One region of the Allobosea sp. RIT-PG3_2 genome, then DNA from elsewhere that is predicted to be linked to it. Evidence: predicted binding sites of a transcription regulator. Region 1 holds the regulator's gene; each other region holds the start of a gene.
The links. Region 1 encodes LexA, which represses DNA repair genes until DNA is damaged. Its sites were predicted from a motif close to TGTTCNNNNTGTGTTCNG; they were not measured.
Positions count from the first base shown of each region.

Region 1 (3,273 bases):
AGCATATCCGGCAAGCTCGCTTTGGCGCCGCCGCCCTATCCGATGCCGACGCGTCTGGCGATCGATGTGGCGATCGACAAGGCCCGCAACGCCCTGACCCGGCGCATCGCCGAGGCCGGCGGCGGGCAGGGCGGCGCGGTGGCGGCCGCGCTCGTCACGGGCAAGCGCGGGCTGATCACCGAGGCGACCAACAACGACCTGCGCGCCGCCGGCATCTACCATATCGTCTCGATCTCGGGGCTCCACATGGTGCTCGCTGCCGGCACGATCTTCTGGCTGGTGCGAGCCCTGCTGGCGATCTCGCAGACGATCGCATTGCGTTGGCCGGTCAAGAAGCTCGCCGCCGTAGCCGCCATGCTCGGTGCAACCGCCTACTGCATCTTCTCGGGCAGTGACGTCGCGACCGAACGCTCGCTGATCATGACGCTGGTGATGCTGGGCGCCATCCTGGTCGACCGCGCGGCGTTGAGCATGCGCAACCTCGCGCTCGCTGCGATGATCGTGCTGCTGCGCGAGCCCGAGGCGCTGCTCGGGCCGAGCTTCCAGATGTCCTTCGGCGCGGTCGCGGCACTGATCGCCTTCGCCGAACGTTGGGAGCGGCGGGACCGTGCCCGGCCTCCGCCAGTTCTGCCTTGGCCTGTCGGCCCGCTCTGGACCGCAGCGCTCGGCATCGTCGTCACCACCCTGCTCGCCACGGCGGCGACCGCGCCCTTCGGCGCCTATCACTTCCAGACCTTCAATCCCTTCGGCCTGCTCGGCAACGCCATGGCGCTGCCCTTCGTCTCGCTCTTCGTCATGCCGGCGGCGGTCTTCGGCGTTTTGGCCTATCCCTTCGGGCTGGATTGGCCGGCCTGGGCGCTGATGGGGCTCGCCTCGGATGTCGTGCTGAAGGTGGCGCACTGGGTCGCGGCCATCGACCATTCAACGGTGATGATCGCGGCCTTCGGTCCCGCCGTGCTCGTCTGCTTCGTTCTGGCGTTGCTCTGGCTGACGCTCTGGACAACGGCCTGGCGCTGGCTCGCGGCCATCCCGCTGATGTTCGGCGTCGCCGTCGCCGGCAAGCCCGAGCGTCCGGAGATCCTGATCGAACGCGACGGCTCCGGCCTCGCGCTGCGCGGCGCCGATGGCCGGCTGGCCATCGCCGGAAAGCCCAGCCGCTTTGTCTTGCAACAATGGCTCGCGTCCGATGGTGACAGCCGCTCGCCGGATGATCCGACGCTGCGGGCCGGCATCGTTTGCGACACCCTGGGCTGCATCGGCCGCACGGCCGATCAGCGCACCGTGTCTTACACGCGCGATCGGCTCGCAATCATCGAGGACTGCCTCCGCGCCGACCTCGTCGTCACCGCGATTCCCTGGAGCGGCGCCTGCAAGGCGAGGTTGATCAGCCGTGGCGCGCTGAGCCGCGACGGGGCGACCTCGCTCTATCGAACAGCGACAGGCTGGAGCAGCCATGTCTCGGAGCAGGGCGCCGCAGACCGTCCCTGGAGCCGCCGCCGCGAGCAGCCGCAGCCCGCGCCGCGGGCCAACAATCAGCCGCCCACCAACCCGGCATCGGTGTCCGTCGACAGCGACGCCGACATCGAACGGCTTCAGTAGCGCCGCATCAGATTGACGAGACGGCCCTGGATCTTGACCCGGTCCGGTCCGAGCACGCGGGTCTCGTAGGCCGGGTTCGCCGCTTCGAGCGCGATCGAGGAGCCGCGCTTGCGCAGCCGCTTGAGGGTAGCCTCTTCGTCGTCGATCAGCGCCACGACGATATCGCCGGTATTGGCCGTGTCCTGCCTGCGGATGACGACCGTGTCGCCGTCGAGAATGCCGGCCTCGACCATCGAATCGCCACGCACTTCGAGCGCGTAATGCTCGCCGGAGCCGAGCATGTCGGGCGGCAGTGAGACGGTGTGGCTGCGGCTCTGGATCGCCGAGATGGGCGTGCCGGCGGCGATGCGCCCCATGACCGGAATCGCGATGGAGGAACGGCTGTCCTCATCGGCTCCGGAACCCGGGCGTGGCTTGCCGAGGCTGGGCTGCGATCCGAGACCGCCCTGGACGATGGCCGGGCTGAAGCGGGGGCGCTGCTGCGGAGCGCCGAGACCATCGGGCATCTTGATGACTTCGAGCGCGCGCGCCCGGTTGGGCAGGCGGCGGATGAAGCCGCGCTCCTCCAACGCCATGATCAACCGGTGGATGCCGGATTTCGAGCGCAGATCGAGCGCGTCCTTCATCTCGTCGAAGGAGGGCGGCACCCCGCTCTCGCGCAAGCGTTCCTGGATGAAGCGCAGGAGTTCGTGTTGCTTGCGTGTCAGCATGGTTGCCGCCAGCCCCTCAAAGCGCAGATTCGAAACAAAGCACGAACACCATACGCGTTCTGCTTGTGTTCCGCAAGCGGCCTACCGCAGCGGCAGGATCCGGCAGGGATCGCCCGTTTTGGCCGCGTCGGCGAAGGCGGGGCGGATCGTCAGCGCCTGGGCTCGCGCCAGCGTGCCGAGCATCGAGGAATCCTGCCGGCCGAAAGGCGTCGCCACCCATCCCTCCGGGGTCAACGCCAGCTCGGAACGCAGATAATCCTCGCGTTCGTCATTCCCCGGCATGTCGCGTCCCAGGACGGCCGGGATGCTCCGGTCCCGATCCGCATCGGCCATGCCGAGCAAAGCCTCGATCAGCGGCAGCACGAAAAGGTGGCCGCAGACGATCGAGGAGACCGGATTGCCGGGCAGGCCGACCACGACCATGCGGCCGAGCCGGCCGGTCATCATCGGCTTGCCGGGCCGCATCGCGATCTTCCAGAAGCCGAGCTCCATGCCCGCCCGCGTCAGAGCCTCCTGCACGAGGTCATGGGCGCCGACGGAGGCGCCGCCGAGCGTGATCAGCACATCGGCATCGGCGGCCTCGGCCTGTCCGATCTTGGCGGCGAGATCGGCATGATCGTCGCGGGCGATACCGAGATCGAGGGGAGCGCCACCGGCTTTCTCGACCAGCGCGGCGAGTGAAAACGAGTTCGAGGCGACGATCTGGTCGCGCCCGACGGGCTCGCCGGGAGCGACCAATTCGTCGCCGGTGGCGAGGATCGCGACGCGGGGCTTGCGCCGCACCGGCAGAGCCGGATGCCCCATCGCCGCCGCGAGCCCGAGCGCGGCGCTGTCGAGCACGCGCCCGGCCGCCAACAGGACATCGCCTTCGTGGAAATCGAGCCCGGCGGCGCGCAGGAACTTGCCCTTGGTCGGCGGCACGCGCACCCGGATCGCGGGGCTGTCGACGCCGTCGGCATCTTCC
Region 1 covers NZ_JBXWCA010000005.1:320,544-323,816, forward strand. The annotation lists gene AC2FAN_RS17235 (ComEC/Rec2 family competence protein) at 1-1,599, shown strand, start outside; gene lexA (transcriptional repressor LexA) at 1,593-2,309, opposite strand; gene AC2FAN_RS17245 (molybdopterin molybdotransferase MoeA) at 2,391-3,273, opposite strand, start outside.

Region 2 (3,273 bases), on a different contig from region 1:
CCGCCTGTTCGAAGGCAGGATGCTCGACCTCTCACTTTAGCCAATGGCCTAAAGCCCACTAACGCTTTCGTCGCTAATCCGCGACAACGAGCCGCGCGCCATCTCTCTCGGCTCCCGGGCCAGCCGGCATAAGCTCGCCGTCTTCGTGCTCTCGGCCGGGCTTGCCGGGCTCGCCTAGCATGTTGGCGGCCTAGTTTCGAGGAGTCTCGGCGAGGTCTAGCGATAGATGGATTGCGCTACGCGGAGGGCCCTGTTGTGATCGTCGTGGAACGCTCGCCGCGTTAGAGCATCCACCCGATGTATCCGATGACGACCGCGATGATGCTGGTCAGGAGCGGTCTGGAGAAAAGGGCGGTAATCTCGGTCACGGCCTCAAAGTAGCGAAGCTTGGGTCGGCCGCTCGTCGTCACCGCTATCGCCATCCTTCTTCACGCCACGCGCGACGACGTCGAGAGAGCCGTCAGGAAGAGGGCGTTGCAGCGCCATCGCCTCCTGCCATGGCGCCGTCATCCAGAGCTCGCATTCCTCAGGAGTGGTCAGGATCACCGGCATGGCCTTGGGGTGGATCGCCTCGACCTCGGCATTCGGCTTGGTTGTGAGGAAGCCGAAGACGTCGATCGTCTCCATCCCGTTCTTGATCTTGCGGACGCTGGTCCACTGCGGGCACCAGATCCCCGCGAACATGGCGGTCGGCCGCTCCTCTCCAAAGGCGAACCAGATATCGCCGCCCGCGTCCTTGTTGAACTCGCTGAAGCTGTTGAACGGCACCAGGCAGCGGTTCGCCACCCCGAGCCAGGGCTTCCAGTGCTTGCTTTCGGTCCGGCGGACGTTGGCAGTCCCGCTATCGGGCTCCATCCTCAGGAGCTCCTGAAAGTCGAACTCCTTGTTCTTCGCCCGCAGTTTGTCGGCTCGTTTCGTGGCGTCTTTGAAGATCACCTCGCGCGAGGTCGGCATTCCCCAGCGCGTCATCGCCAAGCGCGGCCCGCATTCCTCATTACGGATGATGGGGGCGGCATAGTCCGGGAAGATCCCCGGAAGTGGGGGCACGTTAACGCCGGCATCGTTGAACTTCGCGAACAGGTTCCTGATCGCGTCGACGTTCCGGGTGTGACTGTAAAGATTGCACATGCTTTGCTCCCTGGGACACGCGCGTTCTGAAGGTCGTCGATCCTCCGTATGGGATCAATGAGCTCCCGACTTCAGCCACTCCTCTCGAATTTTCTGTCGGTCGCGCTGCGCCTCTACGAGCTCCTCCCGGAGGCGCTCGTTCACGCCTTCCAATTCCGTACGCAAGGCACCTAGATCGAGTTCTGCAGGCATTGCCTCGCTCTTAACCGTCTGATCGAGAACATCCGCCAGCACAGTGTGAAGGAATTGCGAGCACTCATCCTCATTCTCCGGTGCTGGAACCAGGATCTGCGCCAGAAGAGCTAGCGCCAGCCCTCGCCAAGCGACCACCTCGTATGACTGCTGAACGATTTCGGTTGGATCATCGGACATCGTTGGTTCTCCTGCTCGGAGGCGGAGGTTGTGCCTCGCCAACCTTCCACCTCGCCGCTGTGTTCCCGCCAGATATCGGGCTTGACTCTTAAGCTCTCACTGAGAACATAAGAGGAACATAAAGCATCGTTCTAGCAGGTAAAGCCAGTTGCGGCCACAGCCGGTATTTCAGTCGCTCCGCGACCAGATCGAGCGGATCGAGGGTAGAAGCGCCCGCGGTCGGACGGTCTTGCCGTTCGGAATCGCGACGGTCGATTCACGCTTGCCTGGTGGAGGCCTCGCGCTAGGAGCTCTGCATGAGGTCGCGGGTGGCGGCAACGGCGCGATTGACGGTGCCGCAGCGGCTTTGTTCAGTGCCGGGGTTGCCGCCAGGAGTCGTGGCAAAGTGCTCTGGTGCCTCACCCAAGCCGATCTGTTCGCGCCGGCAATGGCGCAGGCGGGGTTGATCGCTGATCGCGTGATCTATGTCGAGGCCGGCGATGACAAGACGGTGCTCGCCTGCATGGAAGAGGGCCTGCGCCATGGTGGGCTTGGCTCTGTCGTTGGCGAGGTCGCCCGCCTCTCGATGACCGCCTCCCGGCGCCTTCAGCTGGCGGCCGAAGGTACCGGCTCTATCGGCATCGCGTTACGACGATGGCGACGCGAAGTCGACGCCTCTGATTTTGGTCAACCCACGGCAGCGATGACCCGATGGCGGGTCTCGGTTCTTCCATCGACAGCGCTGCCGGTGCCGGGGGTAGGGCGGTCGCGTTGGCTGGTCGAACTGATCAGGGCCCGGGCGGGCGAAAGCGCGGATTTCGAATTGGAGGCATGCGATGACACGGGTCGTCTCGGTCTTCCTCCCGAACTGGTCGATCGATCGGTTCCGGCGGATGGCTGGCGACGCGGCGCCTCCGCCTGAGGTCCCGCTCGTCCTCATCGCTCGCGACGGAAGCAGGAGGCTAGTGCAGGCGGCGAACGCCGCTGCACTGGCAGCCGGGCTTCGCGTCGGCATGCCGGCCACGAAGGCACAGGCGCTCGTGCCTGGCCTGTTGCTTCAGGAAGCGGATCTCGCTGCGGACACTTTGGAGTTGGAACGGCTGGCGATCTGGCTGCACCAGCGCGTCGCCCCGATCGTCGCGCCAGATCCGCCCGATGGCATCGTCATCGACACGACCGGTGCCGACCATCTCCATGGCGGTGAGGCCGACATGCTGAATGCCATCGTCGGCCGCCTGGCAATGTCCGGCGTCGAGGCCAGGGCCGCAATTGCCGATAGCTGGGGCGCCGCCCATGCACTCGCCCGATACGTGTCTCAGTCGACTGTTGTTGCGACGGCTGGGCATCAGGCGCAGCCGCTAATACCGCTGCCGCTGGAATGCTTGCGACTGCCCGCCAAGATATCGAACGACCTGCGCGTTCTGGGCTTCGAGACAGCCGGCGACATCCTCGGCCAACCGCGCTCGCCGCTCACGCTGCGCTTTGGGCCGGAGATCGGCCGCCGGTTGGCTCAGGCGCTCGGGGAGGTCGCCGAGCCCATCGTCGCTATCCGCCCGCCTGACCTCATCGAAGTTCGCCGCGCTTTTGCCGAGCCGATCGGTGCGCCGGAGACAATCGCTCGCTACATCGGCAAATTGGTCGCTCAGCTCTGCGATCGGCTCGAGGCGCGCGGTCTTGGCGCTCGGCGCCTCGATCTCGTCTGCCATCGCGTCGACCGCGGACTTCAGACAGTCCGGGTTGGGCTCGCCAAGCCTGTTTGTGATGTGAAGCGACTAACCCGGCTCCTTTGCGAGA
Region 2 covers NZ_JBXWCA010000002.1:796,742-800,014, forward strand. The annotation lists gene AC2FAN_RS09320 (FadR/GntR family transcriptional regulator) at 1-40, shown strand, start outside; partial or broken gene AC2FAN_RS09325 (branched-chain amino acid ABC transporter permease) at 77-175, shown strand; gene AC2FAN_RS09330 (SOS response-associated peptidase) at 373-1,128, opposite strand; gene AC2FAN_RS09335 (hypothetical protein) at 1,183-1,500, opposite strand; gene AC2FAN_RS09340 (ImuA family protein) at 1,649-2,401, shown strand; gene AC2FAN_RS09345 (Y-family DNA polymerase) at 2,316-3,273, shown strand, end outside.
Region 2: a site for LexA is predicted at 1,602-1,619, ahead of AC2FAN_RS09340 (ImuA family protein). Genes of this name have one in related genera too.

Region 3 (3,273 bases), on a different contig from region 1:
GTCGGACGTACTCGTAAAGGTGAAGCGTTCCTTTAGGTCGTCGAAGCGCTTGCCGTCCGCGGCGACTGCATTGAGCAGATAACGCATTGGAGCGTCGTTGGCGCTATAGCCCACAAGCACCAGGTGGTAGAGGCGCGCCGCGTCGTAGATGAAGTCCGGCACCACGCGCCGACGCAGATAGATTTCGCCAAAATCCTGATCCGAAAGAACGAGTTCCGATGTCCGGTCGGCGCTCCGGCCGAGTGCTCCATGGATGTGAAGCACTCCCGAGAAATCGGGCTGGCGCGACGGCCGTGGAATGGCCCCGAGCGAATAAGTTTGGACCGACGAGCGCGACCGCTGTGCTGCCAATTCAAGAAGAAGGTCAAAATTCGTCGTTACGATAGAACGAGCAGCCCCACGATCCGCCAGGACCATAAGCGCCTTGTGGATCGGGGCTGGGCTCGTGGAGCCTGAGCGCAGCATTGCCGCCACGGTTCGTCTGACCCGATTTCCGCCATGTGTCTGGTCGTCCAGCCGTCGCTCGAGCATGCCCAAGACGACATCGTAGTCGCCGATGATAAAGCGCCTCACTTCGGCCGTCTGACGATCGGTCAACTCACCGTTGGGGGATTGCCACTCATTGGAGGCGACTGGCGGGAGATTGGCCAGCACGGCGTGTGTTGGGGCGTCGAGTTCGCCGTAAACGTCGAGGACGAGTTGTCGGAAATCTGGAAGTCCCGCTGGCTTCGATATGCCAGCGCCGCAAATGAACAACACCTCACCGCGCGCATGGGCTAGCAGTAGGCGTTCAGGAATCGCGGCCAGCCCAGTGCCTAGCTGAATAACCCTGTCTTCGGGAGCAACGTCGGTAGCCATTAAAACTCAAAAAATAGAATGCAGAAGCACCATGCTCGCAATTCATAGGGTCGTTGCCAACGATCAAAATCGTCCGACGTTACTTGGGATTCCGTTCGACCCTCCAGGCGATTTGGACACGCGTGAAGATTGGATTGCCGGGAAGCGGATGTTCTGGACGTCGGCTAGGGGGCCAACTCCGGTTGCGCCGCGGGTCGACATCCGATCATGCGAAGGGGATTCCAAGGCTGGTCGACCCAGCGGCAGAAACCGCTGACCTAATCGCCTAAGATGCTGGAGGGCGCGTTTAACCGGCGTCGCGCCGCTTTACCAGACGATAGCGTCGTGATGTATCGGGATAACCGCTATTCTAGCCTACAAGAGGTAAGCCTTAGATCGCGAGATGCCGAATGGCAGGTGGAATGCCGGCAAGGCAGCTAGGCGGCCACTCCAGTTGTTTCTTTTCTCAGTCCTCGCACCGGGTCAGTTGCTCCCCGGTAGGCACGATGGTGAAGATGGCGCCGTCCTCACGATCGACGGGTGTGCCGTCATCGAGCGAGTAGAAAGTCTTGTCGAGGCCAGGATAACTTCGCCAGACAATGACCGTGTAATGGTTTTGATCTTCATCGCGGCATTTCACTCGAAAGAGTTCGCGCCTTTCTGGGTGCTCCTGCCCTTGCGGGAGGTTCATATGTTTGCTCCGTCAATTTTACGCCGCCATCGTCAAACACCTTGTCGGGGGCCCGGTTCCAGTTGGGACGCGTGATGGCGCTCCCAGCCGCTAAGCGGCAATCAAAAGCTGATCTGCCCAATCTTCGCCATTCATATGGATGACCCGGAACACCGGGCCTTGATGCAGCGTAAGAGGACTGCGGGGCGCCGACTCCTCCCAGGCCGGCGAACCAACTGCCGGCGCGCATCTCATCCCCGCGCGTCGGCAGCTTTTTTGTGCAGGACTAGCGGCTCCGGAGCCGACCCAGCGAAGCCCACTGGTGCACGGCTTACGCGGCATCTCGGCGGCTGGCTGACAAGCCCGAAATCACCACGCTGTCCTAGGATGTTGCCGACTCGCAACTTGACTCTCGATGGTTTGATGTTCCTCTTATGTTCTCAACAGAGGAGCGCTGCCTATGCATGCCCAGCCTGCGGTCGTTGGGCCGCCCATGCTCATTCCGGTCTATCTGAAGGCCGTTCGAGCGGGCTTCCCGTCGCCGGCTGATGACTACCTTGATCAGCCCATCGATCTGTCGCGAACGCTGATCAAGAATGCTCCCGCAACCTTCATCATGACCGTCGCGGGGGATAGCGCGATCGATGTCGGAATTTTTGATGGCAGCCTGATCACGGTCGATCGCAGCCTTTCCCCGCGTGACGGCGACGCTGTGGTTGTCGACGTAAACGGTGAGCGGTCGGTCAAGGTACTCCGCATCTCCGGGGGCCGGCAAAGCCTCGCTTTCGGCAATCGTCGGTATCCGGATTACGAGCCTGGGGCTGATGCCGAGATCGAGATTTTCGGCGTCGTCACCAATTCGGTGCGGCGCTTTCGGCGATGAAACGTTCGTTCGCCCTGATCGATGGAAACAGCTTCTATTGCTCGTGCGAAAGGGTGTTCGACCCGAAGCTGAAGCGACGCCCGGTTATCGTCCTGTCGAACAACGACGGCTGCGCGGTTGCTCGGACGGCCGAGGCCAAGGCGCTCGGCATCAAGATGGGCGCCCCGATGTTCTCGATCCGAGACCTCTGCAAACGCGAGGGCGTTATCGTCTTCTCGTCCAATTACACGCTTTACGGCGACATGAGCCGTCGCATGAACACGGTCTATCAGGGGTTCGCCCCCGATATCGAGATCTACTCGATTGACGAGAGTTTCCTGGATCTGACGGCGATTGCGCCAGAGCAGCGCGAGGAGTTGGGGCGCGATCTACGCTCGACAGTTTCACAGTGGACGGGCGTGCCGACCTGCGTCGGAATTGGTCCAACCAAGACGCTGGCGAAGCTCGCCAACAAGATTGCGAAGTCAACGCCCCAGCTCGGCGGCGTCTGCGACCTAACCAGCGACGAGGCCCGGCGCGAGTGGCTGCCGCTCGTGGAACTGGCGGATGTGTGGGGCATTGGTCGCGCCAGCCAGGGGAAGCTTGGCGCCTTCGGCTGCAAGACGGCCGCGGATGTAGCGGCGCTAGACCCAAAGCTCGCGAGGAAGACGCTCACGGTCGTGGGCGAACGCATCATCCACGAGCTTCGCGGCCTGCCCTGCATCGATTTGGAGGCCGTCGCGCCTACTCGGAAAGGCTGCGCGGTAACTCGATCCTTTGCCGGTCGGGTTGAAAGCCTGGAGATGATGCAAGAGGCAATCGCCGCGCACGCGACCCGGCTTGGCGAGAAGCTTAGGCATCATGGCCTCGCAACGGATCACGTCACGGTGTTCTTTCACACTTC
Region 3 covers NZ_JBXWCA010000001.1:252,125-255,397, reverse strand. The annotation lists gene AC2FAN_RS01170 (SIR2 family protein) at 1-858, opposite strand, end outside; gene AC2FAN_RS01165 (hypothetical protein) at 1,304-1,528, opposite strand; gene AC2FAN_RS01160 (LexA family protein) at 1,968-2,390, shown strand; gene AC2FAN_RS01155 (Y-family DNA polymerase) at 2,387-3,273, shown strand, end outside.
Region 3: a site for LexA is predicted at 1,932-1,949, ahead of AC2FAN_RS01160 (LexA family protein). Genes of this name have one in related genera too.